Regions from separate parts of the Streptomyces sp. NPDC038135 genome, predicted to be linked through region 1. Evidence: riboswitches for the same ligand, from Rfam matches in the RefSeq annotation. Region 1 holds a riboswitch; the other holds the start of a gene.
What was found. A riboswitch is a leader RNA that binds a small molecule or an ion and turns the genes downstream of it on or off. The one in region 1 is predicted to bind glycine.

Region 1 (14,452 bases):
CGAGCGGTTCCAGCCGCTGGCCGAGAGTTCCTGCGCGGAGGTCACGCAGGGGGCGTAGCCGAGGCCGTCGACCTCCATGTTCCCGTACTGGGCGTCCGGGGACCCGGCCTGGCCGTGCCACAGCAGCATCCAGATCTGGCCGGAGGAGGGAGTGGCGAGGGCGCGCAGCAGTGCCTCGTAGGCGTCGTAGCGGCCGGGGGTGACCTGGCGCAGCATGTGCTCGACGCTGCCGCTGTGGCTCGCGCTCACCTGTCTTACCGGCCCTTCTCGAATCAGTGCCCCGCGTTCGGAGACAGCTTAAGCGCCGATCGGCTCGGAGCCCCGGGTTCCTGCGCGGGCGCGGGTGGGCGGAGGCCGGTCGGCCGGTCTCGCCGCTGACGGAGCCGCTGACCGACACCGCCCCGCGCCCCCGGGTCCGTGCCTCCTCGGCGCCGCCTTCTAGTGGCCGTACTGGTAGAAGGGGCGGACGTGGGACTTGAGCCAGGTGGCCACCGGGTCGTCCGTGACGTCCAGAAGGACGAGGTTGACCTGCCATCCGACCGGCGCCTTGCCCAGGGCCCGGCCGAGGGCCTCCAGCGGAAGGGCCCGCAGGTCGCCCTCCCACTGGGAGAGTTCGACGCCCACGAACATCACGGGGTCGGCCGTCTCCACCGAGGCCAGGCAGCGGCGGGCCGTGACCACCACGCCGGTGCCGGCGAACTCGGCGGAGGCGGCGGCGAGGAAGTCGACCGGGTCGTCCTGCCAGTCCGGCTCGAAGAGGCGGACCCGGCCGCCGGTGGCCGGGCCGTCCAGCGGGGTGTGGCCGGTGCGGCACAGTTCGGCCACCGCCTCGGGCGGCAGCGGCAGGCCGACCACCCCGTCGGGGTTCACGAGGATGCCGGCCTGCGGGGGCAGCCCGCGCGCGAACTCCACCGCCGGGGCGACGGTGAAGGACATGTGGGAGCCGGCCGCCAGGCGGAGCTGCTCCTCGGAGCTGAAGACCGGGACGTACACCTGGCCCTCGATCTCCATCGTGGGCAGGTCCAGCGGTCCGCTGTGCGGTCCGCCGCCGTTGGGCAGCGGGACCCACAGCAGGCTGCGGCCCAGCACCTCGGCGATCCGCCCGCCCGCGCCGGGTATGCCGAGGGAGGCCGAGAGCACCTCCTCCAGTTCGTTGCCGGGCCAACCGCCGTGCGGGTGGGGGTGCGTCTGTGCCGGGAAGTCCGCGGGAAGGTCCGCCGCCGAGAAGTCCATCTGCCTGCCGCCTGCTGGGAACCACTGCTGTGGTCCGAAAGGCTAGCGGGTGGCCGTGACGGCGCTCAGCCGGATCGGCCGGCGAAGCCGATGCGGCGCAGCACCGCGGCGGCGTCCCGGTCCAGCAGCACCGCCGAGCCGCAGCCGGCGGGCAGCTCCCCCCGCTCCACCGCGCGCAGCAGGCGGGCCGCCGTACGGCGGTGGCGGCGGAAGGCGTAGCGGGAGACGCCGCGGCCGCGCTCGCGCTGGCCCGCGCGGGCGGTCTCCGCGGTGACGTCGAGCAGCAGCAGGTGCAGGGTGCCGCCGCGGCGGCGGGCCGCGCGGACCAGCCAGCCGCGCACCCAGGCCTGCGTGCCGCAGTCGTGGACGACGACGCCCTCGCCGGTGCCGAGGGCGCGGCGCAGTGCGGCGTAGTGGGCGAGCCGGACCAGGGGGCGGTACAGCGCGTAGGGCAGGAAGCGGGGCACGCGGGCGGCCCAGCGGTCGCGGGCGTCCTGGGAGTCGACGCGGTGGCCGGGGACCGCGCGGTGCATCAGGGTGGACTTGCCACTGCCGGGCAGCCCGGTGACCACCACCAGGTCGCGGGGGCCGAAGAGCAGGTCGTGCGGGCTGCGCCCGGCGCGCTCGCGCAGGTCGCGGACGACCGGGGCGGGCCGCCCGGCGCAGCGCTCGCGGGCCGGGGCGGAGGGCTGCTCCGGCATCGCGAGACCGGTGGTGGCGGCGTAGGCCGTGGTCCTGTTCACCGTCATCGTCCTCCCCTGTGGGCTCGGTAACCCTTTGCCCATCGAATGTAAAGAGAAGGTAATGCGCCGGTCCAGCGGTTGGGTACGCGTACTGCCACAGCTCGGTTACAGATGCGGGCCCTGACGGGGCGGGGCGCGGCGTGCAATGATGTGCGCGCCAACTGCATACCGGCCGCTTGAATCCGCGCGGGAGAGTTCCCAGCCAGCTCCGCTGGGACGCCGAAGGAGCAAGTCCCTCCCTTGAATCTCTCAGGCCCCGTTACCGCGCGGGCGAGGCACATCTGAAAAGCGGGCCGCTGCGACAGTGGCTCCACCCAAGGTGCAAGCCGTGACCACTCCTCGTGAGGATCATGGCGAACCTCTCAGGTTCCGATGACAGATGGGGAGGAACGTTCCTCGCCTGTCATACCTGCCCTGGGAGACGACCGACCGATGAGCAGTACCGAACCCACTCCAGCGCGCCGCACCGCGCTCGACGCCCTGCACCGTTCGCTCGGCGCGACGATGACCGACTTCGCCGGCTGGGACATGCCGCTGCGCTACGGCTCCGAGCGCGACGAGCACGTCGCGGTGCGGACCCGGGCCGGCCTCTTCGACCTCTCCCACATGGGCGAGATCACCGTGACCGGGCCGCAGGCGGCAGCCCTGCTGAACTACGCCCTGGTGGGCAACATCGCCTCCGTCGGCGTCGGCCGCGCCCGCTACACCATGATCTGCCAGGCCGACGGCGGCATCCTGGACGACCTGATCGTCTACCGGCTGGCCGAGCACGAGTACATGGTCGTCGCCAACGCCTCCAACGCCCAGGTGGTGCTGGACGCGCTGACCGGGCGCGCCGCGGGCTTCGAGGCCGAGGTGCGCGACGACCGCGACGCCTACGCGCTGCTCGCGGTCCAGGGCCCCGAGTCCCCCGGCATCCTGAAGTCGCTGACCGACGCCGACCTGGACGGCCTGAAGTACTACGCGGGCCTGCCCGGCACCGTCGCCGGCGTCCCCGCGCTGATCGCGCGCACCGGCTACACCGGCGAGGACGGCTTCGAGCTGTTCGTGAAGCCGGAGCACGCGGTGGAGCTGTGGCAGGCGCTGACCAAGGCGGGCGAGGGCGCCGGCCTGGTGCCGTGCGGCCTGTCCTGCCGGGACACCCTGCGCCTGGAGGCGGGCATGCCGCTGTACGGGCACGAGCTGACCACCTCCCTGACGCCCTTCGACGCCGGGCTGGGCCGGGTGGTGAAGTTCGAGAAGGAGGGCGACTTCGTGGGCCGCGAGGCGCTCACCGAGGCCGCCGCCAGGGCCGAGCAGAACCCGCCGCGCAAGCTCGTCGGCCTGGTCGCCGAGGGCCGCCGGGTGCCGCGGGCCGGGTTCTCCGTCGTCGCGGGCGGCGAGGTGATCGGCGAGGTCACCTCCGGCGCCCCCTCCCCCACCCTGGGCAAGCCGATCGCGATGGCGTACGTCGACGCGGCGCACGCGGCGCCGGGCGCCGAGGGCGTCGGCGTGGACATCCGGGGCAGCCACGAGCCGTACGAGGTCGTGGCGCTGCCCTTCTACAAGCGCCAGAAGTAGACACTGGGCGCGGTCCGTCCCCGGACGTGACCCTGCGCACATCCCGCTGCCCGGCAGCGGATCCGGCAGTCCCCCATTCATCAGCACTCCCGCGCGTACAGGAGAATTCAGGCCATGAGCAACCCCCAGCAGCTGCGCTACAGCAAGGAGCACGAGTGGCTGTCGGCCGCCGAGGACGGCGTCTCGACGGTCGGCATCACGGAGTTCGCGGCCAACGCGCTCGGCGACGTGGTCTACGCCCAGCTCCCCGAGGTCGGTTCCACGGTGTCCGCGGGTGAGACCTGCGGCGAGCTGGAGTCGACCAAGTCGGTCTCGGACCTGTACTCGCCGGTCACCGGTGAGATCACCGAGGTCAACGAGGACGTCGTCAACGACCCGTCGCTGGTGAACTCGGCCCCCTTCGAGGGCGGCTGGCTGTTCAAGGTACGCGTCACCGAGGAGCCGGCCGACCTGCTCTCCGCCGACGAGTACACCGCCCAGAACGCCGGCTGAGGAGTCGTAGCCGTATGACTGTCCTGAACACGTCCCTGCACGAACTGGACCCGGAGATCGCCGCCGCGGTCGACGCCGAGCTGAACCGCCAGCAGTCGACGCTGGAGATGATCGCCTCGGAGAACTTCGCGCCGCTCGCGGTGATGGAGGCCCAGGGCTCGGTGCTGACCAACAAGTACGCCGAGGGCTACCCCGGCCGCCGCTACTACGGCGGCTGCGAGCACGTCGACGTCGCCGAGCAGATCGCCATCGACCGGATCAAGGAGCTGTTCGGCGCCGAGTACGCCAACGTCCAGCCCCACTCCGGCGCCTCCGCGAACCAGGCGGCGCTGTTCGCCCTCGCCCAGCCCGGTGACACCATCCTCGGCCTGGACCTGGCGCACGGCGGCCACCTCACCCACGGAATGCGGCTGAACTTCTCCGGCAAGCAGTTCGACGTGGTCGCCTACCACGTGGACGAGGCCGGCCTGGTCGACATGGCCGAGGTCGAGCGGCTCGCCAAGGAGCACCGCCCCAAGGTGATCATCGCCGGCTGGTCGGCCTACCCGCGGCAGCTCGACTTCGCCGAGTTCCGCCGGATCGCCGACGAGGTCGAGGCGTACCTGTGGGTCGACATGGCGCACTTCGCGGGCCTGGTCGCGGCGGGTCTGCACCCGAACCCGGTCGAGTACGCGGACGTGGTCACCTCCACGACCCACAAGACCCTCGGCGGCCCGCGCGGCGGCGTCATCCTGGCGAAGAAGGCCTTCGCGAAGAAGCTGAACTCGTCCGTCTTCCCGGGCTTCCAGGGCGGCCCCCTGGAGCACGTGATCGCGGCCAAGGCGGTGTCCTTCAAGGTCGCCGCCTCGGAGGAGTTCAAGGAGCGCCAGCGCCGTACGGTGGAGGGCGCCCGCATCCTCGCCGCGCGGCTGACCGCCGCCGACGCCCGCGAGGCCGGCGTCAACGTGCTGTCCGGCGGCACGGACGTGCACCTGATCCTGGTGGACCTGCGTGAGTCCGAGCTGGACGGGCAGCAGGCCGAGGACCGCCTCCACGAGGTCGGCATCACGGTCAACCGCAACGCCGTCCCGAACGACCCGCGTCCCCCGATGGTGACCTCGGGCCTGCGCATCGGTACGCCGGCCCTGGCGACCCGGGGCTTCACGGCCGAGGACTTCACCGAGGTCGCGGACGTGATCGCCGAGACCCTCAAGGCGTCCGCCCCGTTCGAGGGCGCCGCCGTGGAGGGGCTCAGGGCCCGGGTGAAGGCCCTGGCCGACAAGCACCCGCTGTACCCGGGTCTGAACAAGTAAGTCCCTGTTTCGCCGGGCACCGCGCACACTGGAACGTGTGCGCGGTGCCGCACCCGCACCACCCCGTATTGAGGAGTTTCCGTGGCCATCTCGGTCTTCGACCTGTTCTCGATCGGCATCGGCCCGTCCAGCTCCCACACGGTCGGTCCGATGCGCGCGGCGCGCATGTTCGCCCGCAGGCTGCGCAACGAGGACCTGCTGGGCTCCGTCGCCGCGGTGCGCTGCGAGCTGTACGGCTCGCTCGGCGCGACCGGCCACGGCCACGGCACCCCGAAGGCGGTGCTGCTCGGTCTGGAGGGCGCCTCGCCGCGCACGGTGGACGTCGAGTCGGCCGACGAGCGGGTGGAGACGATCAGGCGGTCGGGCCGGATCTCGCTGCTCGGCGAGCACGAGATCGCGTTCTCCTTCGACGACGACCTGGTCCTGCACCGCCGCAAGGCGCTGCCGTACCACGCCAACGGCATGACGGTGTGGGCGTACGACGCGGTCGGCGCCGAGCTGCTCTCCAAGACGTACTACTCGGTCGGCGGCGGCTTCGTCGTGGACGAGGACGCGGTCGGCGCCGACCGCATCGTGCTGGACGACACGGTCCTGAAGTACCCCTTCCGCACCGGTGACGAGCTGCTGCGCCTGACCCGGGAGACGGGTCTGTCGATCTCCTCGCTGATGCTGGAGAACGAGCGGGCCTGGCGCACCGAGGAGGAGATCCGCGCGGGCCTGCTGGAGATATGGCGGGTCATGCGCGAGTGCGTCCAGCGGGGCATGACCCGGGAGGGCATCCTGCCCGGCGGTCTGAAGGTGCGCCGGCGCGCGGCCGTCTCGGCCCGCCAGCTCCGCGCCGAGGGCGACCCGCTCGCGCACGCGATGGAGTGGATCACGCTCTACGCGATGGCGGTGAACGAGGAGAACGCGGCCGGCGGCCGGGTGGTCACCGCCCCGACCAACGGCGCGGCGGGCATCATCCCGGCGGTCCTGCACTACTACATCAACTTCGTGCCGGGCGCCGACGAGGACGGCGTGGTCCGCTTCCTGCTCGCCGCCGGCGCCATCGGCATGCTGTTCAAGGAGAACGCCTCCATCTCCGGCGCCGAGGTCGGCTGCCAGGGCGAGGTCGGCTCCGCCTGCTCCATGGCCGCGGGCGCCCTCGCCGAGGTGCTCGGCGGCAGCCCCGAGCAGGTGGAGAACGCGGCCGAGATCGGCATGGAGCACAACCTGGGCCTGACCTGCGACCCCGTGGGCGGACTGGTCCAGATCCCGTGCATCGAGCGCAACGGCATGGCCGCGGTGAAGGCGGTCACCGCGGCGAAGATGGCCATGCGCGGCGACGGCTCGCACAAGGTGTCCCTGGACAAGGTCATCAAGACCATGAAGGACACCGGCGCGGACATGTCGGTGAAGTACAAGGAGACGGCCCGGGGCGGGCTCGCGGTGAACATCATCGAGTGCTAGCGACTGCGCCGTGGCGGGCGCCCGGGGAACGGGGGCCCGCCACGACGCGTCTCGTCACCTGCCGCCGGGCTGTCGGACGATCAGCCGGTCGTCAGGGTGACGTCGTCGACGACGAAGCTGGTCTGCAGGCTGGAGTCCTCGGAGCCGGTGAAGGTCAGCGTGATCTGCCGGCCGATGTACTGGCTCAGGTCGAGCGTGCGCTCCACGTAGCCCGCGGCCGCGTTGACGTTGGAGTACGTCTGCTTCACGGTCCCGTCGACCTTGACCTGGAAGGTGTCGTACGCCGTGGAGCCCGACTCGCCGGTGTCGATGTGCAGCCAGTACTTCAGGGTCGCCCGGGTGCAGCCGGCCGGGATGGTCACGGTCTGGCCGACCGTGTCGGTGGCGGTGGAGCCGTAGCCCGCCAGCCACGCGTACCGGGTGCCGGAGTGGGCTGACTGGCCGCTGAACGCGCCGATCGCGCCGGTGTCGCCCGTCCACGGCGACGTGCCGCTCTCGAAGCCGCCGTTGGCTACGGTCTGCGAGGCGGTGCAGCCGCCCGCGCCGGTGACGGTCAGCGTGTACTGCGCGGTGTGCGTGGTGGAACCGGTGCCGGTGATCGTGAGGTTGTACGTCCCCGGGGCCACAGAGGAGCCGACGGTGACGGTCGCCGTGGACGAGCCGCCGGAGGTGACCGAGGCCGGGCTGAAGGAGACCGTGACCCCGGCGGGGGCGCCCGAGGCGGACAGACCGACCGTCTGGGCCGAGCCGTTGGTCGTGGCGGTGGACACGGTGGTGGTCACCGAGGCGCCCGGGGCGGTGCTGCCGGTGGCGGGGCTCGCCGAGAGCGAGAAGTCGTCGGCCGGGACGGTGGCCGAGACCGCCTGCGACCACAGGGTGTAGGCGACGCCGTCGGCGCTGCGGTTCAGCCCGGTGGCGTTGATGTTGCTCGTGGTGTCGCACGAGGAGTGGTAGCAGCTGTCGTACGCGGCGTTCGCCGTGCCGCCCCACTTGGCCGCCTGCGCCGAGGTCTTGCGGGCGCTGGCGCCCATGGCGTAGCCGGAGGTGGGGATGCCGTAGTTCTCGAAGGAGTAGTCGTCGGAGCGGCCGGCGCCCTCGGTGTTCTCCTCCGGCTGGAGGTTCAGCGAGTCCCAGTAGGCCTTCATGGGTGCGGCGGCCGCGGAGGTGATGTGGTTGATGAAGTAGCCGCCGTTGCGCGAGGCGACCATGTCGAAGTTGTAGTACGCCTTGATCGCCGAGCGCTGGGCGGAGGTCAGCGAACGGACGTAGAAGTCCGAGCCGTTGAGGCCCTGTTCCTCGTCCGTCCACCACCCGAAGCGGACGCGGCCCGCCATCGACGGGTTGGTCTCGGCGAGTTTCAGCGCGACCTCCAGGAGGGTGGCGCTGCCGGAGCCGTTGTCGTTGATGCCGGGTCCGGCGGAGACGCTGTCGAGGTGCGAGCCGAACATGTACACCTTCGACGCGTCGCCGTGCGGCCACTCGGCGATCAGGTTGGGTCCCGCGCCGCTGGTGCAGCCGGAGGTGCAGGCCTGCTCGGTGACGGTGTAACCGGCCGCCTGGAGCTTGCCCTTCACGTAGGCGACCGAGTCGCGGTAGCCCTGGGTGGTCGACCTGCGGTTGCCGCCGTTGCGGGTGGCTATGGCGTTCAGCTCGGTCAGGTGCGCCTGGACCTTGGTGACGTCGATGTCGGGTGCGGCCGCGGCGAGTGCGGCCGGGGCGCCGGTGCCCTCACGGGCCGGCGCGGCGCTCGCGGGGAGCGCCGCCAGGCCCAGTGCGGCGGCCAGGGTGACACCTGTCAGGGACAGCCCGGTCGGGGAGATTCTTCGAAGCACCGTGTCTCCTTCGTGGGGTGGGAGGAACCGGGAGGCGGGGCGTGGTGGTGCCGCGCCCCCCGGCCGATGCGGGTGGGGGTGCGGACCCGGGTGGGCGGTCCCGCACTGCCGTAATGAGCATGCGCATGCCAAGCGCGGGTCAAGCCTCGCCGCGCGGAACCGGCCGGATCCGGGGGTCGGCGCCCCGCTCCTCGACGGCTCCCGGCGAGTGGTGGGGCTGGGGAGGCGTACCGGGTGCCACGAGGAGTTGGGCGGGCGGCGACGAGGTTAACCGCCGTACGGTCCGTCCGCTCCTGTCCGATTCCGGCACGTCCGCTTCCGGCCAGGGCGGCCGCCCGGTGACGTCCCTGGCCTCATCCGGGAGGGGCCCGTATCGTGCGCGCATGCATCCGGCGCAGAACCCCTCGCACGGGCCGGCCGCCGCCGAGGCGCGAGCGGCCTACCTGGCCATGGTCGAGCGGATCTCGGCGTCGGGAGCCCGGGACGCCACCGCCGAACGGGAGGAACTACGGCGGCTCCCGCAGGAGTTGGCCCGGTGGCTCGCCGACCGGCGGCTCCTCGACCCGGACGGCGACCGGCTGAGCACTCCGGACCGGGCCCTGCGGCGCATCGTCGCGGAGCACCGGCGTCTGCTGCGGGAGACCGCCGAGCGGGCCGGCCGGGACGCCGAGGCGCTGGACGACGTGCTGTCCGTGCTGACGGCCCCGCGGTTCGACGCCCGGGAAGCGGTGGAGACCGAGTACTTCACGGACCGCGAGCGCACCCGGAGGCGGCTGGAGGAACTGGACGCGCTCAGCCGGGAGGAGTTCCTGGCGATGCGCAACTCCTTCCCCGACGCGCAGGTCCTGGAGTCCAGCCTCGCCGGGGACCTGGACATGCTGGCGAACGGCGTCCGGGTGCGCATGCTGACGTCCCAGCAGGCCGTCCGCTCACAGGCGCCGGCCCGCTATCTGAACGCGCTGACCGAGGCCGGGGCCGAGGTGCGGGTCGCCGCGACGGTGCCGCTCCACATGAACGTCCTGGACCGGGCGATCGTCATCATCGGGGCGGGGCCCGGGCCGCAGGGCGAGGGCGGCGACGTCATCCTGCACAGCACGCCCGTCGCGCAGTGCTTCCGCAAGGTCTTCACCCACGCCTGGGACCTCGCCCGGCCGCACACCGTACGCCGGACCGGGCGCGGACGCGCCGGATGCGAACTGTCCGCGCAGGAACGCGAGGTGCTGGCCCTGCTGGCCACCGGCGCCAAGGACGAGACCATCGCCCGCCGGCTGGCCTGTTCGGACCGCACCCTGCGCCGCCTGATGAACCAGATCATGGAGAAACTCGGCACCTCCAGCCGCTTCGAGGCCGGGGTCACCGCCGCCCGCCTGGGCCTGGTGGGCTGAACTCCCGCACCGTGCGGGCCGTCGCGACGGCGGCCGGGAGGCGGGGGCGGATCTCTCGGGCCGGACGGGGCATATATGAGTCAACTCCTGCAACCCCACGGCACCCAGGGGGTCCCCCCATGCTGCACGGCATCGACGTCAGCGCGTACCAGTCCTCGTCCTACGGCACGGACGGCATCTCCTTCGTCTTCATCAAGGCGACGGAGGGGCGTTCGTACGTCAACCCCCGGCTCTCCGCGCAGACCAAGCACGGGCGCGACGCCGGACTGGTCGTCGGCTACTACCACTTCCTGTGGCCGGGGCACATCACCGCTCAGGCCGAGTACTTCGTCCGGCACGCCCCGGAGAAGGCGGGCGAACTGCTCGCCGTCGACTGGGAGACCACCAGCGAGGGCAACCACGCGAGCAACGCGGAGAAGGACCTGTTCATCCGGACCGTGAAGCAACTGCGGCCGCACAACCGGGTGCTGCTGTACACCAACCGGGACTACTGGCTGAACAAGGACCGCACCTCGTACGCCGGCGACGGCCTGTGGATCGCCGACTACGTGAGCGCGGGCCACCCCCGCATCAAGGCCAAGTGGCGCTTCCACCAGTACAGCAGCGAACCCCACGACAAGGACGTGGCCGCCTTCGCGGACAAGGCCGCCCTGCGGAAGTGGGCCACGCCCTGACGACGCCGTCGGCGGGTCAGCCGCGGAAGGCCGCCGACCGCTCCGGGGAGGCCTCCGCGAGTGCCTTGCGGACCGCTTCGACGCCCGCCCGCAGGCCGTAGACCGGGGTGTCCGGCTGCTGGCGCCAGGAGTCGTCGATGCCGCCCGCGTCGACCGTGTCGAAGCCCAGCTCGTCGATGAGGTCGCGGACGATCCGCTTGGCGGTCTCGTCGTCGCCGGCGACCGGCAGCGCCATCCGCTCGGGGTCGCCGGCCGGGCGCGGGCGGTCCAGGATGTCCTGGGCGTAGGTGCCGTTGAACGCCTTGATCACCGGGTGCCCGAGGTGCCGCTCGGTCCAGCGGCTCTCGGTCAGGCCCTCGTCCTCGATCCCGGCGATCCGGCCGTCCCGCTGCTGCGGGTAGTAGTTGCCGGTGTCGATCACCGCCACGTTCTCGGCGGCGCCGGACAGCAGGCCGGAGGGCAGGCCGGGGACCGCCTTCAGGGGGACGGTGACCACGACGACCTCGGCGCCGTCCGCGGCCTCGGTCGCCCGTACCGCCGTCGCGCCGGTCTCCTCGGCCAGTGCCTTCAGGGTCTCGGGGCCCCGCGAGTTGGCCACGGACACGTCGTGCCCGAGCGCGGTGAGCCGCCGGGTCAGATTGCCGCCGATGTTGCCCGCGCCGATGATGCCGATCTTCATGACAGACCTTCCCAGTCCATGCATGTGCATGCTTCTGACCTGGGCGACAACCCCGGGGGCCGCCGGGCTATTCCGGCCGTTACGGCGTACGGGGTACGCGGGCGGCGGGCCGGCGCGGCTCATGACGGAGGGGGTGCCGCCCCGCTGCGGGACGGCACCCCCTCCGGGCAGGTCACTTGCTCAGGTAGGCCCAGAACTCGTCGAACGACAGGACCTTGTCGCCGTTGAGGTCACGGGTGCGGATGACGGCCTCCGCCACGGTGTCGGTGACGTTCCAGTCACCCCCCTGGGCGAGGGCGGACTTGAACTCCGCCGCGGTGATGAAACCGTCACCGTCCGCGTCGATCCGCTGGAACTGCTTGCGTGCTTCCTCGATGTCCGCCACCGATCCGCCCCTTATGTTCGCGTTGCTCATGCCGTGCTGGCGTACTGACGCTGGTCAGATTAACGGTCCGTGTGCGACCCCCGTACGGCGACCACCCGGGCACGTCTGCGAGTCTGGGCCTTCCGGCCGGTGGCGACTCGAGGAGCGGTGGCGTGGAGACCCTGCGGGACATACTGGACGCGGCGGCGCACGGGGCGTACCCGCCGGCCGACGGCCGTACGACGGTCGTGCCGCAGCACGGGGCGCGGGACGCGGGCGTGCTGGCCTTCACCGCGCACTCGGTCGTCTTCACGGACGAGGACCCGCGGTGGGTGCGCGAGACGCTGGAGGCGGTGGACTGCGATCCGCTGTCCGCGGCGCTGAACCCCGTCTTCCTGGCCGCCCTCCTGGCCAGGACCGGGCGCCGGGCCGAGACCGTGGACGCGCTGCTGGTCGGATCCCCCCTGCCCGGCCGGCCGCCGCTCGCGCTGACCGAGATCGAGGACGCCGGCCACCCGCGCATCACCTACGCCCGCCGCCGGCGCGACGGGGTGCGGGCGTGGACGGCGGACGGCGGGGTGCTGGTCATGGGACGCGGGGTCGGCGGAAGGCTGGAGGTGAGCGTCGAGGTGGACGAGGGGGCGCGGCACCGGGGGCTGGGCCGGACCCTGGTGACGGCGGCCCGGCACCTGGCGGCGGAGCCGCTGTGGGCGCAGACGGCCCCGGGGAACGCCCGCAGCATGCGGGCGTTCCAGGCGGCCGGCTACCGCGTGGTGGGCGCGGAGGCGCTGCTGCTGGCCCCCTGAGCGGCCGTCGGCTCAGCGGAAGACGCCGGTGTGGCCGAGGGAGTAGCGGCCCGGCTGGGGGTAGACGGCGAGTCCGTGCGGGCCGCTGCCGACCTTGATGCGGGCGAGTTCGGCGCCGGTGCGGGTGTCGATGGCGTACACCTCGGCGTTGTAGCGGCCGGAGAGCCAGAGCACCTTGCCGTCGGCCGAGACCCCGCCCATGTCGGGGCTGCCGCCGCCGGGCAGGCGCCACTTCTTGGTGAGCCGGTTCCTGGTGAAGTCGAAGACGGAGATCGTGCCCTCGCCGCGGTTGGAGACGTACATCTCGCGGGAGTCGCGGCTGACGTACAGGCCGTGCGCGCCCTTGCCGGTGGCGAGGAACTCGGGCTTGCCGAAGGTGTCGCCGTCCAGCACCCACATGCCGTTGGCCACCATGTCGGCGATGTAGAAACGCTTGCCGTCGGGCGAGATCTTCACGTCCTGCGGCATGGCGCCGTGCACGGCCAGCTTCTGCTCGCCGACGACCTTCATCCTCGCGGTGTCGACCTTGAGCAGTTCCCCGCTGAACTCGCAGGAGACGATGAAGTAGCGGCCGTCGATGGAGAAGTCCGCGTGGTTGACCCCGGAGCAGGCGACCGGGACGGCCTTGACCTGCTTCATGGTGTGCGCGTCCCGGAAGACCAGTTGGCGGTCCTTGGACGCCATGACGACGGCGTACTTGCCGTCGGGGGTGAAGTACAGGTTGTACGGGTCGTGCACGTCGACGGGCTTGCCCGCCTTGCCGGTCCTCGGGTCGATGGGGGTGAGGGAGTTGCCGAGGTCGTTGTTGACCCACAGCGTTCGCAGGTCCCAGGAGGGCACGACGTGCTGCGGCTGGCGGCCCACCGGAATCGTCTCGATGATCTTGTACGTCTTCGGGTCGATGACCGTGACGGTGTCGGAGTTGGTGTTGGGGACGTAGACCCGGGACGGGAAGCCCGCGACCACCGGGGAGAGCTTGCCCGGGCGGTCGGCGGCGTAGATGTCGGCGGGGTCCTCCACCGGTGGCATCCCCGGCAGCACGTTGACCTGGGCCTTCTTCACCTGCGGCTGGACCGGCGCCTTGCTGCCGATGGCCTCGTTCTCGCGGTGCTGGGAGCCGCCGCAGGCGGACAGCAGGGTCAGGGCGGCGAGGGCGGCCCCGGCGGCCAGGGGGCGGGCGGCTTTCGTGGTTCGCATCAGCTGAGCAGCTCCGTGGTGGTGACCGCGCGCAGTCCGCGGCGGTCGAGTTCGTGGAGTACGGCGGGCAGGGCGGTGACCGTGCCGGGGTAGCCGAAGTGCAGGCTCACCACCGAGCCGGGGCGCACCTCGGCCGCGACCTTGCGGGTGATGGCGTCGGCGCCGGGCCGGGTGTAGTCGAGCGAGTCGACGTCGTACGACAGCACGTGCGGGTAGCCCGCGGCGCGGGCCAGTGCGGCGACCTCCGGGGAGGCGGTCGGGGAACGGGACGGCCGGAACCAGGTGCCGATGGAACCGGTGAGCCGCTGAAGCCGGTCCGCGCAGTCGGTGATCTCCTTGCGGGCGGCGGCCGGTGACATGGCGTTGACGGCGACGTGCCGCTGGGTGTGGTTGCCGAGGTCGTGGCCGCCGTCGAGGATGCGGCGGGCGAGGTCCGGGTGCTCGTCCAGCCAGGTGCCGACGGCGAGCACGGTCAGCCGGGCGCCGCGCCGTTCGGCCGCGCCCAGCAGGGAGGCGGCGAGCTGCGGGTCGCCCTGCCCGTGGAAGGTGAGGGCGACCCGGGGGCGGTTGCGCGGGCCGTGGGTGATCTGGGCGGGCTGACCGGGATAGGGGCGGGGGGCGGGGGCCGTTCGGGAGGTGGTGGCCGCGGGGTGGCCGGACGCGCGGGCGGACGGGTCGGCGGAGGCGGTGGCGCTCGGTCCGGCCGGAGCGCCCGCGCAACCGGCGGCGAGCGCGCCTCCGGCGAC
Region 2 (14,452 bases), on a different contig from region 1:
CGCGGGTTCCAGGACCTGGAGCGCATGACCCTCATGAGCGACGGCGCCACCGTCTACGAGTGCACCTCGCCGGACGAGGTGCACGCCCTGCTCCAGGGCGGCCAGGGCGTGTTCGGGATCGCCGTCGGCGTGGTCTGGCGGGACGTGGAGAGCGCGCTCTCCCAGCTGCACGGTGAGCGTGTCGACACGGGGGAGACCCTGGTCGGTCACAACCCGGCCGACGAGCTGGCGCGGCGCCGCAACCGGGCCGTCTGACCGCGCCCCGCTGATCCGCGCCGCACCGCGCGGGCCGTGCGCCCGCGTTGTCAGTGGTGTGGTGCAGCATCGGAGGTGTGAGAAACGCGCCCACGATCCTGCATCTCGACATGGATGCCTTCTACGCCTCCGTGGAGCAGGCGTCCAAGCCGAGCCTGCGGGGCAAGGCCGTGGTCGTGGGCGGGCTGGGACCGCGCGGGGTGGTGGCCACCGCCTCGTACGAGGCGCGGGTGTTCGGGGTGCACTCGGCGATGCCGATGGCCCAGGCGCGCCGGCTGGCGCCGAACGCCGCGTACCTGGTGCCCCGCTTCAATCTGTACCGGTCCGTGAGCGAGCAGGTGATGGCGCTGCTGCGGGAGCTGTCGCCGCTGGTGGAGCCGCTGAGCCTGGACGAGGCGTTCGTCGACCTCGAGGCCCGGGAGGCGGCCTGGGACGCGGACTCGGCGCGCCGGGTGGGGACGAAGCTGCGCTGCGACATACGGGCGGTCACCGGGCTCACCGGTTCGGTGGGGCTGGCCGCCTCCAAGATGCTCGCGAAGATCGCCTCGGAGGAGGCCAAGCCCGACGGACTCGTCCTCGTCGAACCCGGCACCGAGCGGGCGCTGCTCGGGCCGATGTCGGTGCGGATCCTGCCCGGGGTGGGACCGGCGACGGGGGACCACCTGCGGCGGGCCGGGATCACCACGGTCGAGGAGCTGGCCGAGGCCGGCGAGGACGAACTCGTACGGCTCCTCGGCAAGGCGCACGGGCACGCGCTGTACGCGATGGCGCTGGCGCGCGACGACCGGCCCGTGGTCGCCGAGCGGGAGGCCAAGTCGGTGTCGGTCGAGGACACCTACGACGTGGACATCCACGACCGGATGAGGGTCGGTCTCGAGGTGCGGCGGCTCGCCGACCGGTGCGTGGGCCGGCTGCGCGGTGCCGGGCTGTCGGGGCGGACCATCGTGCTGAAGGTCCGCCGGTACGACTTCTCGACGCTGACCCGGTCGGAGACGCTCCGAGGGCCCACGGACGACCCCGCCGTGATCCGGGAGGCGGCCGAGCGGCTGCTGGACTCCGTGGACACCACGGGCGGCGTGCGGCTGCTGGGGGTCGGCGTCACCGGGCTCGCCGACTACACCCAGGAGGACCTGTTCGCCCAGGCGGCGCAGCCGTCCGGGGAGGCGCGGTCGCCGGAGGAGGCCGTGACCGAGCCCGTGCCGGAGCGGCCGGAGCCCGGCGAGCGGCAGTGGCGCGCCGGGCAGGACGTGCGGCACGCCGAGCTGGGCCACGGCTGGGTGCAGGGCAGTGGCCTCGGCCGGGTGACCGTGCGCTTCGAGACGCCCCAGTCGGGGCCGGGGCGGGTGCGGACGTTCGGCGTCGGGGATCCCGCGCTGGAGCCGGCGGATCCGCTGCCGCTGGTGTCGGCCCCGGAGCCGTCGCCCGGGGTGCCGGACATGGGGCCGCCGAGCCTTTCGGGCGCTGTCGACGCCGATCCGTAGCGGGTTGCAGGGCCGACCGGGTGCCGGCGCCACCGTGGTGGGGTGCTCCGCCTTCCCCCGCGCGGTGGCCGACGGCGCGGGATCAGGGCTCCTCCGTGCCCGCCAGCTTGCCGAAGTCGTGGTCCGCGAGCGGGGAGGGCGCAGCCACGTCCAGGCCGTAGTGGTGGTAGAGCTGGAGTTCCTGTTCGGGGGAGAGGTGGCGGCCCACGCCGAAGTCGGGTGCGTCCTTGATGAGCGCGCGGTCGAAGGGGACCCGCAGGGCGCCCTCGACGATCTCGCTGGGCTCCAGGGGGACGAAGGCGTCCCGGGAGAACAGACCGGTGCGTATGGCGGCCCACTCCGGCACGCCGGTGGCGTCGTCGAGGTACACCTCGTCGATGGTGCCGATCTTGGTGCCGGTGCGGTCGAACGCCTTGCGGCCGATCAGGTTGCGCGGATCGATGTCGGTCTGCACGGTCCCTCTCCCTCCACGTGGTCGCAACTCATCCGTAAGCACTACGAAAGAGCACAATCAGGGAGGCGGCCACTCGAAGGCCCGGGCGTTGACCTCGCTGGTAGGCTGACAGCGGCTGCTGACCCCGTGCGGGAGAGTCCTCCGACCACCTCGGAGGCGCCGAAGGAGCAAATCCTCCCCGGAATCTCTCAGGCCCACGTACCGCACGGACGAGGTCACTCTGGAAAGCAGGGCGGATGTCGACGGCGTCCGCCCTCACCGACGGTGAAAGCCGGCGCCTTCGGGCCGCCGGTGAAGCTCTCAGGTCGAGATGACAGAGGGGGAGGCCGTCGGGGTATCCGTACCGGGGTGCCCCTCGAAGGTCGTGTCAGACCAGGAGGCCTCCGCAATGACCGCCCATCGCACCCCGCTCTCCGAGCTCGAAGCGGGCATCCCCTTCGAGCAGCGCCACATCGGGCCCGACCAGGAGGCGCGGGCCAAGATGCTCGCGCACGTCGGCTACGGCTCGCTCGACGAGCTGACCGCCGCCGCGGTCCCGGACGTGATCAAGAACGCCGACGCCCTGGACCTGCCGGGCGCCCGCACCGAGGCCGAGGTCCTCGCCGAGCTGCGCTCGCTCGCCGACCGCAACCAGGTCCTCGGCTCCATGATCGGCCTCGGCTACTACGGCACCTTCACCCCGCCGGTCGTCCTGCGCAACGTCATGGAGAACCCCGCCTGGTACACGGCCTACACGCCGTACCAGCCGGAGATCTCCCAGGGCCGGCTCGAGGCTCTGCTGAACTTCCAGACCATGGTCGCCGAGCTCACCGGGCTGCCGACGTCCGGCGCGTCCCTGCTGGACGAGGGCACGGCCGCCGCCGAGGCCATGGCGCTCTCCCGGCGCATGGGCAGGAACAAGAAGGGCCTGTTCCTGATCGACGCGGACGTCCTGCCGCAGACCGTCGCCGTGATCGAGACGCGCGCCGAGCCGACCGGCGTCGAGGTCGTCGTCGCCGACCTCTCCGACGGCATCCCGGCGGAGATCGCCGAGCGCGAGATCAACGGCGTGCTGCTCCAGTACCCGGGCGCCTCCGGCGCCGTCCGCGACATCAAGCCCGTCATCGACCAGGCGCACGGGCTGGGCGCCCTCGTCACCGTCGCGGCCGATCTGCTCGCGCTCACCCTGCTGACCTCGCCGGGCGAGCTGGGCGCCGACATCGCCATCGGCACCACCCAGCGCTTCGGCGTGCCGATGGGCTTCGGCGGGCCGCACGCCGGCTACATGGCGGTGCACGAGAAGTTCGCGCGCAGCCTGCCCGGCCGTCTCGTCGGCGTGTCCGTCGACGCCGACGGGCACAAGGCGTACCGCCTGGCGCTGCAGACCCGTGAGCAGCACATCCGCCGTGAGAAGGCCACCAGCAACATCTGCACCGCCCAGGTGCTGCTCGCCGTGATGGCCGGCATGTACGCCGTCTACCACGGCCCCGAGGGGCTGCGCACCATCGCCCGCCGCACCCACCGCTACGCCACGATCCTCGCCGAAGGCCTGAAGGCCGGCGGCGTCGAGATCGTGCACGGCGCCTACTTCGACACCCTCACCGCGCGCGTGCCCGGCAGGGCCGCCGAGGTCGTGGACGCGGCCCGGGCGGGCGGCGTCAATCTGCGTCTCGTCGACGCCGACCTGGTCTCCCTGGCCTGCGACGAGACCACCAACCGGGCCCAGGTGGAGGCCGTCTTCGCGGCCTTCGGCGTGGACGGCGACATCGAGGCGCTGGACGCGGCGGCCGGCGAGGCCCTGCCCGAGGCCCTGCTGCGCACCGACGACTACCTCACCCACCCGGTCTTCCACGAGCACCGCTCCGAGACCGCGATGCTGCGCTACCTGCGCCGGCTCGCCGACCGTGACTACGCGCTCGACCGCGGCATGATCCCGCTGGGCTCCTGCACCATGAAGCTCAACGCGACCACCGAGATGGAGCCGGTCACCTGGCCCGAGTTCGGGCAGCTGCACCCCTTCGCGCCCGCCGAGCAGGCCGAGGGCTACCTGACGCTCATCCGCGAGCTGGAGGACCGGCTCGCCGAGGTCACCGGCTACGACAAGGTCTCGCTGCAGCCGAACGCCGGATCGCAGGGCGAGCTGGCCGGTCTGCTGGCCGTGCGCGGCTACCACCGCGCCAACGGCGACGAGCAGCGCACCGTCTGCCTGATCCCCTCCTCCGCGCACGGCACCAACGCGGCCAGCGCCGTGATGGCCGGCATGAAGGTCGTCGTCGTCAAGACCGCCGAGGACGGCGAGATCGACGTCGCCGACCTGCGGGCAAAGATCGAGCAGCACCGCGACGAGCTGGCCGTGCTGATGATCACCTACCCGTCGACGCACGGTGTGTTCGAGGAGCACGTCGCCGACATCTGCGCCCAGGTCCACGACGCGGGCGGCCAGGTGTACGTCGACGGCGCCAACCTCAACGCGCTGGTCGGCCTCGCGAAGCCGGGTCACTTCGGCGGCGACGTCTCGCACCTGAACCTGCACAAGACGTTCTGCATCCCGCACGGCGGCGGCGGCCCCGGCGTCGGCCCGGTGGCGGTCCGCTCGCACCTGGCGCCGTACCTGCCGAACCACCCGCTGCAGCCGGCGGCCGGCCCCGAGACCGGTGTGGGCCCCGTCTCCGCCGCGCCGTGGGGCAGCGCGGGCATCCTGCCGATCTCGTGGGCGTACGTCCGCCTGATGGGCGGCGAGGGGCTCAAGCGCGCCACCCAGGTCGCCGTGCTCTCCGCCAACTACGTCGCCAAGCGCCTCGAGCCGCACTACCCGGTGCTCTACAACGGCCCCGGCGGCCTGGTCGCGCACGAGTGCATCATCGACCTGCGCCCGCTGACCAAGGCGACCGGCGTGAGCGTGGACGACGTCGCCAAGCGGCTCATCGACTACGGCTTCCACGCGCCGACCATGTCCTTCCCGGTGGCCGGCACGCTGATGATCGAGCCGACCGAGTCCGAGGACCTGGCGGAGCTGGACCGGTTCTGCGACGCGATGATCGCCATCCGCGCGGAGATCGAGAAGGTCGGCTCCGGAGCCTGGCCGGCGGAGGACAACCCGCTGCGCAACGCCCCGCACACCGCGCGGGCGCTCGGCGCGGACTGGGACCACGCCTACAGCCGCGAGGAGGCCGTCTTCCCGGGCGGTGTCTCGGTGGCGGACAAGTACTGGCCGCCGGTGCGCCGCATCGACCAGGCCTTCGGCGACCGCAACCTGGTGTGCTCCTGCCCGCCGCTGGACGCGTACGAGGACTGAGCGAGCCGTACGTGTGAGCCCCGCCCGTGGACCGGGCGGGGCTCCCGCGTCTCCACGCGCCCTCAGGCCGTGGCCAGCGACACCTCGGTCGCCTTGATCAGGGCGACCACGTCGGAGCCCACGAAGAGGCCGAGGTCCTCGGCCGCGTCCCTGGTGACCACCGCCGTCAGCTCGCCGCCCGCGACGGCGACCTTCGCGGAGGCCATGACCTCGCCCCTGGTGAGGCGGGTGAGCGCGCCGGGGAGCTGGTTGCGGATCGACAGGCCCTCGATCCTGCCGGTGGCCAGGGAGACCTCGGTCGACTTCACCAGGGCGCGGACGGCGGTGCCGGGGGCGAGGGCGAGTTGCTCGGCGGCGTCCCGGGTGATGGCGGCCGTCAGCTCCTGGCCGCCGTCGAGCCGCACCTTGACGATGGCCATGACCTCGCCAGGACGGACCTCGGTCACAGTGCCGGGGAGCTGGTTGCGGATGCTCAGAGTCATGAGCACCCACCGTAGAGCGCCCGCCCGGTCAGGCCGGGTATGCGTGGGTCTGCGTCGCCTTCACCGTCGCCCAGACCGACGCACCCGGGTGCAGGTCCAGCTCGGCGGCGGCGACGGTGGTGAGATCGGCGGCGAGGGGGAGCTCGCCGGTGAGGTCGGCGCGGATCTGGTCGCCGTGGGTCTCCAGGCCCGCGACCTCGCAGGCCCACAGGTTGCGGGCGCTGGCGCCCGAGGGCCGGTCCCTGAAGAGCGTGACGGCGGCCGGCGGGAAGGCCACGAAGACGGGGCCGGACAGGTCCTCCGTGGTGGTCACCGAGGGGCCGGCGTCCAGCCGTACCGCGTGCCCGCCGGCCTGCCCGCGGTAGAGGTTGAGGCCGACCAGCCGGGCGATGTAGTCGGTGCGCGGCCGGCGGGCGATCTCGCCGGGGGTGCCCTGCTGCACGACGTGTCCGTGCTCGACGACGACCAGCCGGTCCGCGAGCACCATGGCGTCCAGCGGGTCGTGCGTGACCAGCACGGCGACGGCCTCGAACTCGGCGAGGTGGCGACGGAGCTGGGCCCGGACGTCCAGGCGGGTGCGGGCGTCCAGCGCGGCGAGCGGTTCGTCCAGGAGCAGCAGCCTCGGCCGGGTGGCCAGGGCGCGGGCGAGCGCGACGCGCTGGGCCTGGCCGCCGGACAGGCGGCGGGGCTTGGCCCCGGCGTGCCCGGCGAGTCCCATGCGGTCCAGCCAGGCGGCCGCCTGCGCGCGTGCCTCGGCCTTGCCGACGCCCTGGCAGCGCGGCCCGAACGCCACGTTGTCCAGGGCGGACAGGTGCGGGAAGAGCAGGTAGTCCTGGAATACGACGCCGACCGGGCGGGACTCCGGCGGGGTGCGCTCCAGTGAGGTGCCGTCCAGCCGCAGGTGGCCGCCGGTGAGCGGGAGCAGTCCGGCGAGGGCGCGCAGGGCGGTGGTCTTGCCGGCGCCGTTCGGGCCGAGCAGGGCGATGACGTCGCCGGGGGCCGCGGTCAGCGCGACGTCGAGCCGGAAGCCCTCCCGGTCCACGACCAGCCGGGCGTCGAGCCCCTGCCCGCCGGGGGCCTCCGGGCCGGTTCCGGCAGCGGGCAGGGGGGCCCGCGCCCCGGTCGGCACCCGCGCGGGACCGGCTTCGGTCCACACCTCGCCGTCCGTGTCCATCTCGCCTTCCCTTCTCACCCTGGACTCCCTGCCCATCGTGCCCTCACGTCCCCGTCAGCCACCGGTCGCGCAGGCCCGCCAGCACCGCGATCGACACGGCCAGCAGGACCAGGCTCAGCGAGATCGCCGCCTCCGGGTCGTTCTGCAGGGCGAGGTAGACGGCCAGCGGCATGGTCTGCGTACGGCCGGGGAAGTTGCCGGCGAAGGTGATCGTCGCCCCGAACTCGCCGAGCGCGCGCGCCCACGCCAGCACCGCGCCCGCGGCGACACCGGGCGCGATCAGCGGCAGGGTGACCCGGCGGAAGGCGGTGAACCGCGAGGCGCCGAGCGTGGTCGCCGCCTCCTCGTAGCGCGGGTCGGCGGCGCGCAGGGTGCCCTCGACGCTGATGACCAGGAACGGCATCGCGACGAAGGCCTCCGCGATCACCACCCCGGCGGTGGTGAAGGGCAGGGTGATTCCGAACCACGCGTCCAGCCACTTGCCGACCACCCCGTTGCGGCCGAGGGCGAGCAGCAGGGCCACGCCGCCCACCACCGGGGGCAGGACCAGGGGCAGGGTGACCAGGGCCCGTACGAGACGGCGGCCGGGAAAGTCGGTGCGCGCCAGCAGCCAGGCCAGCGGCACCCCCAGCACGAGACTGACGCCGGTCGCCGCCGTGGCGGTGACCAGGGACAGCTGCAGGGCCTGCCACACCTCGGCGCTGGTCAGCTGATCGGGCAGGCTGCGCCAGGGGGCGCGGACGAGCAGCGCGAGAAGGGGCAGCAGCAGGAACGCCAGAGCCACGACACCGGGCACCAGCAGAGGAAGCGGCACGCCGCGCGCGCGTCGGCCCCGCGGCCCGCCCGTGCGGGGGCCGGCCGCGGTGCCGGGCTTTCCGGGTGACGTCACGGCTCGAGGAACCCGGCCTCGCCCAGGACCCGGCGGCCCTCGACGGACCGCACCAGCGCGATGAACGCCTTGGCCGCCGGCGCGTTGCCCGCGTTCTTCAGCAGGGCGATCGGATAGTCGTTCACGGCCTTGGCCGACTCGGGAAACTCCACGCCCTCCACCTTGTCACCCGCCGCCTTCACATCGGTCTTGTAGACCACGGCGGCGTCGGCTTCCTTCAGCTCCACCTTGGTCAGGGCGCTCTTGACGTCCTGTTCGTAGGAGACGGGAGTGAGCTTGAGCCGGCTGGCGTCGAGGGCCTTCTGGGCGGCGGCGCCGCACGGCACCGTCTTGTCGCACAGCACGACCTTGAGGCCGGATTCGGTGAGGTCCTTCAGGGAGGACACCTTGCCGGGGTTGCCGGGCAGTGTGGCGATCTCGAGCTGGTTGCGGACGAAGGTCGCGGGAGCGCCCACCGCGTCCTTCCTGTCCGTCACGATCGCCATGGTCTTGGGGCTGGCGGCGGCGAACACATCGGCCGGAGCTCCGCTGGTGATGCTCGCGGCGAGCGTGTCGCTGCCGCCGAAGTTGAAGCTGACCCTGGTGCCGGGGTGCTGCTTCTCGAACTGCTTGCCCAAGGTCGTGAAGCTCTCCTTCAGGGAGGCCGCGGCGAACACGGTGACCGAGCCGGACAGCTTCGGGGACGCGGAGCCCGACGCGTCCGAAGCGCCGGCCGGTGAGTCGCCGGAGGAAGAGGAGCAGGCGCTGAGCGATATCAGGGCGGCGGCTCCCGCACCGGCCAGCTGCAGCATCCGCCGGGTCCGGCGCACGGAACGGGTCATCACGGATCTACTCCTCGAGTCCTCGGACGAGCTGTCGCGCCCTGCCACGACCGGGTGCCGGCCGTGCGCCGATGATACTGCCGCATCTGCCAGGTGTAAGTCTGCTGTCTCATCGCATGAGCGAGACGGTTTCGCTGATGGGCTGGCATGTGCGTTTGTACGGGGGTGGCGGCCGGGTACGGTCCTGCCGGGAGGTGGTCGCAGGTGAAGCTCGCCGAACTCGCCCTGACCGGCGATCTGACGCGCCCCACCAGGCTGACCGTGCCGGATCTGCTCGGCCGGCCGCAGCACCGGGTGGCGGTCAGCTTCGAGTGCGCCACCAGCGGCGTCCAGCACCACAGGTTCAGCGGCCCGCGCCTCTACGACGTCCTGGCCGACGCCGGTCCGTCGTTCGACCCGGCCCGGCGCAAGGACCGGCTGCGCTTCCTGATCGCCGTCGCCGGCAAGGACGGGCACCACGCCGTGCTGTCCTGGGCGGAGATCGACCCCGACTTCGCGGGCGCCGCCGTGCTGCTGGCCGTCGCCGTCGACGGCGCACCGCTGGACGCGGCCGGCCCGCAGCTGGTGCTGCCGCAGGATCGCTGCGGGGCCCGGCACGTCAGCGGGATCACGGCGATCCGGGTCGACGGGGGATACGGCTTCGGCGTGCCGGGGCGGGCCCCGGCGGGTCGTGCGCACACCGGGTGAGGCGAGGGGCCGGACTTTCGCGGGGGAACCGGTCAGACCCGGTCGATGTGCACGTTGGTGGACTTCACGCGCGCGGTGGCCTCCACGCCGACCTCCAGGCCCAGCTCTTCCACCGCCTCACGGGTCAGCAGCGACACCAGCCGGTGCGGGCCCGCCTGGATCTCCACCTGGGCGGCGACGTCGCCGAGCTTGATGGCGGTGACGATGCCGGGGAAGGCGTTGCGCACGGAGGTGTAGGGCGCGTCCTCCTCGCCGCCCTGGGACCCGGCCAGTTCGACCGAGAACGCGGCGAGGTCCTTGCCGTCGATGAGGCGCCGCCCGGCCTCGTCGCGATGGGTCGCCACCCGGCCGGCGTCCGCCCAGCGGCGGGCGGTGTCCGGGCTCACGCCGAGCAGCCGCGCCGCCTGGCCGATGGTGTAGGACTGCATGCCGGTCACGATAGGGCCATCGGCCGGGAACCCCGGACATCGGGTTGGCCGTTTCGCGGGTGAGGACTCCCCGGTGACGCCGCCGGGCGGACCGGCGCCGGACGGGCCGCTCAGCCGGTGTGCACGCGCGGGCGGCGGGCGCGGTCCGGTTCCGCCTCGCGCAGGACCTCACGGGTGACCGGGGCGACCTCGCCCTGTCCGAAGAGGAAGAACCGCAGGAAGTTCGCGAACGGGTTGCCCTCGGTCCACTCGAAGTAGATGTGCGGGGTGCAGCCGGTCACGTCGCGTATGTGCAGCAGGAGCGCGGCGAGGGCGTTGGGGATGGAGGAGGACTCCACGGTCAGCACGCGGTAGCGGTTGTGCAGGACCTCGCCGCGCACCGTAAGGCCCGCCTCGAACTCGGACGGGTCGGTGACGGTCACCTCGACGAAGACGAAGTCCTCCTGCTCCGGCATGTCGTTGTCGGCCCGGATCTGCTCGACCTTGTCCCGGTACTCGGCCTTGTCCCGCCCGTTGGGCTGGTTCGCGATGAACCGCATCTTGCGGCTGGCCATGTCCCGGACGAAGCGCTCCGCCATCGGGTCCATGACCACGCTGGTCACCCTCAGTTCGAAGGCGCGGGCCAGCCGGGACAGGAAGGACACGAGGATGATGCCGGCGATGAAGCAGGCGCCGATCTTCACGCCGTCCGGGCGCTCGATGACGTTCACGACGGTCGTGTAGAGGAACACCACCGAGATGACCGCGAAGGCGATGCTCCAGCGGTGCTGCCCGGCCCGGCGCGCGGCGATCGTCACCGCGATCGCCGCGGAGCTGATCAGCACCAGCACGCCCGTGGCGTAGGCGCCGCCCTGCTTGTCCACGTTGGCGTCGAAGATCCAGGTGACCAGGAAGGCGACCAGGGTGAAGACGATGACCATCGGGCGCACCGCCCTGGCCCAGTGCGGGGCCATGCCGTACCGGGGCAGGTAGCGCGGCATCAGGTTGAGCAGGCCGGCCATCGCCGACGCGCCCGCGAACCACAGGATCGCGATCGTCGAGATGTCGTAGACCGTGCCGAAGGCCCCGCCCAGGTACTCGTGCGCGAGGTAGGCCAGGGCGCGGCCGTTGGCCTGCCCGCCGGGCTTGAACTCGTTCTCCGGGATCAGCAGCGTGGTGATGAAGCTGGTGGCGATCAGGAAGCAGCTCATGATCAGGGCCGCGGTGGTCAGCAGCTTCTTGGTGTCCCGGATCCGGCCGGCCGGCCGTTCCTCGGTGTCGCCCGGCTCGCCCTGGACGTGCGGCATCACGGCCACACCGGTCTCGAAGCCGGACAGGCCGAGCGCGAGCTTGGGGAAGACGATCAGGGCGACGCCGATCATCACGAACACGTTGCCGTGCTCCGCGGTCAGGGCGCTGCTCCAGTCGGCCACCACGTGTTCGGCGGTGACGACGTGCCAGAGGCCGTCGAACACGACGACCAGGTTGAGCCCGAGGTAGATGCCGACCAGGGCGACCGCGACGCCGATGGCCTCCAGGAAGCCCTTCAGGAACACCGCGCCGAGCAGCGCGACCAGGAACAGCGTGATCACCATCTGGTGGCCCTGGAGCACGCTGTTCAGGTGCGGGTTCTCCACCAGGTGGGTGGAGGCGTCGGCCGCCGACAGGGTGATGGTGATCAGGAAGTCGGTGGCCGCGAAACCCAGCAGGGTCAGTACGAACAGCTTGCCCTTCCAGAACGACAGCAGCCGTTCCAGCATGGCGATGGAACCCTCGCCGTGCGGGCTCTCCTCGGCCACCCGGCGGTAGACCGGCAGGGCGCCGGCCAAGGTCACGATCACCAGGACGATCGTCGCGATCGGTGACAGCAGGCCGGCCGCGAGGGCGGCGATGCCCGGCTGGTAGCCGAGGGTGGAGAAGTAGTCGACACCGGTCAGGCACATCACCCGCCACCAGCGCTGACCCCGGTGCGGAGCCTCCGGCACGGCGTGCGGCCCGGTATGGCCGCCGTGCTTGCCCATGTCGGACAGCCCCTCCAGCATCCAGGCGCGCAGGCGACCGGGAGGAGGGTGCTCGGTCGTGACCATCGGCGTGCTCCAGGTGTGTGGCTCAGTGGTTTCCGGCCATCACGCGGACGGCGGCACCAGCGTAAGCAGAGAGTGACGCCGTGGCCCCGGGATCGAGGGTCGGGGGGCGTCAATCTTGCGTTAAGACTGGCCCGGCAAAGGGGGCGAAGCGTCAAGAAGCGGAGGCCGGAGGCCGATGGAGGGGCAGGAGGCGGTAGCGGGCGGGGCGGCCGCGCCCCTGAGGGGGCGGGCACCGAGCGTCATCTCGTACGACTCCTCCATGCTGCGCCCGCGCCACGGGATCCGCAGCCGCAGCGCGAGGCGGCCCGGGCCGGGCGGTCCGTGCGAGGTGACGCGCTCTCACAGGTCCCTGGTGTCCATGCGCCGGTGCCACGCGTTGCGCCGGTGGACGGCCACCAGGTCCGACTCGAGCGGCGACGGAGGCACGGCCAGCACCGGGCAGCAGGCGTGGGTGAGGCAGTACCGGCACACGTGCCCGGAGAAGGCCCGCTGCAGGCCCCGTCGGCCGGCGCCCACGACCAGCAGGTCGCTCTCGCGGTCGGCGGTCGCCACCAGTGCCCATCCCGGGGCGCCGCGCACGATGCCCGCGTGCATCACCACCCCCGGTCCCTCCTCGCCGTAGATCTCGCCGAGGACCGAGGCCAGCCGCTGCTTGGCCAGCCGCTGCCACTCCTCCACCAGCAGGGCCGCGGCGGGGGAGCGGCGCGCGGTGGCGTCGCCCCCGGGCGGTTCCCATGCGAGCACCGGCCATAGCTCGGCGCGGAGCCCGCGGGCCAGCGCGGTCGCCCGGCGCAGGGCCGTGACGCTGCCCAGGGAGCCGCTCACACCGACCACCACCCGGGCCGCCGAGGTGTCGTAACCGGACATGACTCCACCGCTCCTCACGGTTCGCCGCGGGCTCCGGCTTCCGGCCGTGTCCGCGTGCAGGGCCTACCTTCCATCCCACTCCCGAGTGCGAGACCGGACCAGCCGTACGGGCCCTGGGGAACGCGTCCCTCAGTAAGATTCGGCGGCGAGTTCGAAACTTTCGGCGTCGCTCACCCGGTGACGTCGGGCATCCCGTGACTCTGTGAGGCGGACATGCGGACGTACGGCAACCCGGTCATCCCCGGCTTCCACCCGGACCCGAGCGTCTGCCGGGTGGGAGACGACTACTACCTGGTGTGCTCGAGTTTCGAGTACTTCCCCGGGATACCGCTGTTCCACAGCCGGGATCTGGTGCACTGGCGTCAGATCGGCAACGTGCTCGACCGGCCCGGGCAGTTGGCGCTGCCCGACGACGTGCCCGCCTCCGGCGGCGTCTACGCGCCCACCGTCCGGCACCACGACGGGATCTTCCACGTCGTCACCACCGCCGTCGGCGCCGGGGGCACCTTCCTCGTCACCGCCGAGCGCCCGGAAGGGCCCTGGTCGGACCCCGTGTGGATCGATCTCCCCGGCATCGACCCCGACCTCGCGTGGGACGAGAACGGCGACTGCTGGTGCGCCATGGCCGGTGTGACGGCCGCGCGGATCGATCCCCGCACCGGAGAAGTGCTGGAGGGACCGCTGCCGACGTGGTCCGGCACCGGCCTGAGGGACCCGGAGGCGCCGCACCTGTACCGGGTCGGCGACTGGTGGTACCTGCTGATCGCCGAGGGCGGCACCGCGCTCGGCCACGGGATCTCGGCCGCCCGCGCCCGCTCCCCGCGCGGCCCCTGGGAGCCGGCCCCCGGCAATCCGCTGCTGTCCCATCGCGGCACCGGGCTGCCGGTCCAGTGCACCGGCCACGGAGACCTGGTCCGGGCGGCCGACGGCGGCTGGTGGATGGTGCTGCTGGGCACGCGGCCGCGCGGCTACTTCCCCGAGTTCCACGTGCTCGGCCGGGAGACCTTCCTCGTGCCCGTGGAGTGGGCGGACGGCTGGCCCCGGCTCGGACCGGTGCGGGAGCGGCACCCGGCGCCGGCCGCCTGGGCGCCCTTCCAACCGCCCCTGGCACGGGACGACTTCACCGGCACGGAGCTGGCGCCGCACTGGATCTCGCCGCGCCGCCGGCCGACGGGCTGCTGGTCGCTGACCGAGCGGCCGGGGTGGCTGACGCTCGCGGCCACCGGTGACAGCACCGACCTGCCCGGGTACACGTTCGTCGGCCGCCGCCAGCAGCACCACGACTGCCGGGCCGCGGTCCGGCTGGACGCCGGGCCGTCGGCGCGGGCCGGGCTGTCCGTCCGGCTGGACGAGGCCCATCACTACGACCTCGAGGTGGCCGGGGGAGCGGCGTCCGTGATCGCGCGGATCGGCCCGGTGCGGCAGTGCGTCGCCTCGCACCCGGTGCCGGCGGGCCCGGTCACCCTGGCCGTCGACATCCGGGCGACCAGGAACCCGCCGCCCCTCAGCGGCCCCGACACCCTCGCCTTCTCCGTCGAAACTTCCGAAGGGGTCGTCCGGCCGGCCACGCTCGA

Region 2: another riboswitch for glycine. It lies ahead of gcvP (aminomethyl-transferring glycine dehydrogenase); the one in region 1 lies ahead of gcvT (glycine cleavage system aminomethyltransferase GcvT).

Annotation. Positions count from the first base shown of each region.
Region 1 is NZ_JBVJXS010000011.1:23,343-37,794, reverse strand. It holds gene ACZ7JA_RS29315 (enhanced serine sensitivity protein SseB C-terminal domain-containing protein) at 1-216, opposite strand, end outside; gene ACZ7JA_RS29310 (enhanced serine sensitivity protein SseB) at 439-1,233, opposite strand; gene ACZ7JA_RS29305 (AAA family ATPase) at 1,299-1,976, opposite strand; glycine riboswitch at 2,154-2,251, shown strand; glycine riboswitch at 2,252-2,365, shown strand; gene gcvT (glycine cleavage system aminomethyltransferase GcvT) at 2,409-3,536, shown strand; gene gcvH (glycine cleavage system protein GcvH) at 3,651-4,028, shown strand; gene glyA (serine hydroxymethyltransferase) at 4,043-5,320, shown strand; gene ACZ7JA_RS29285 (L-serine ammonia-lyase) at 5,402-6,769, shown strand; gene ACZ7JA_RS29280 (M28 family peptidase) at 6,850-8,601, opposite strand; gene ACZ7JA_RS29275 (helix-turn-helix transcriptional regulator) at 8,985-9,986, shown strand; gene ACZ7JA_RS29270 (GH25 family lysozyme) at 10,106-10,660, shown strand; gene ACZ7JA_RS29265 (NADPH-dependent F420 reductase) at 10,677-11,363, opposite strand; gene ACZ7JA_RS29260 (EF-hand domain-containing protein) at 11,512-11,724, opposite strand; gene ACZ7JA_RS29255 (GNAT family N-acetyltransferase) at 11,877-12,509, shown strand; gene ACZ7JA_RS29250 (YVTN family beta-propeller repeat protein) at 12,522-13,706, opposite strand; gene ACZ7JA_RS29245 (polysaccharide deacetylase family protein) at 13,706-14,452, opposite strand, start outside.
Region 2 is NZ_JBVJXS010000006.1:8,756-23,207, forward strand. It holds gene ACZ7JA_RS17555 (MerR family transcriptional regulator) at 1-255, shown strand, start outside; gene ACZ7JA_RS17560 (DNA polymerase IV) at 333-1,736, shown strand; gene ACZ7JA_RS17565 (PRC-barrel domain-containing protein) at 1,819-2,190, opposite strand; glycine riboswitch at 2,310-2,404, shown strand; gene gcvP (aminomethyl-transferring glycine dehydrogenase) at 2,579-5,464, shown strand; gene ACZ7JA_RS17575 (TOBE domain-containing protein) at 5,527-5,946, opposite strand; gene ACZ7JA_RS17580 (ABC transporter ATP-binding protein) at 5,975-7,120, opposite strand; gene ACZ7JA_RS17585 (ABC transporter permease) at 7,164-8,009, opposite strand; gene modA (molybdate ABC transporter substrate-binding protein) at 8,006-8,830, opposite strand; gene ACZ7JA_RS17595 (molybdopterin-dependent oxidoreductase) at 8,978-9,517, shown strand; gene ACZ7JA_RS17600 (TOBE domain-containing protein) at 9,550-9,945, opposite strand; gene ACZ7JA_RS17605 (APC family permease) at 10,056-12,011, opposite strand; gene ACZ7JA_RS17610 (universal stress protein) at 12,351-12,878, opposite strand; gene ACZ7JA_RS17615 (glycoside hydrolase family 43 protein) at 13,092-14,452, shown strand, end outside.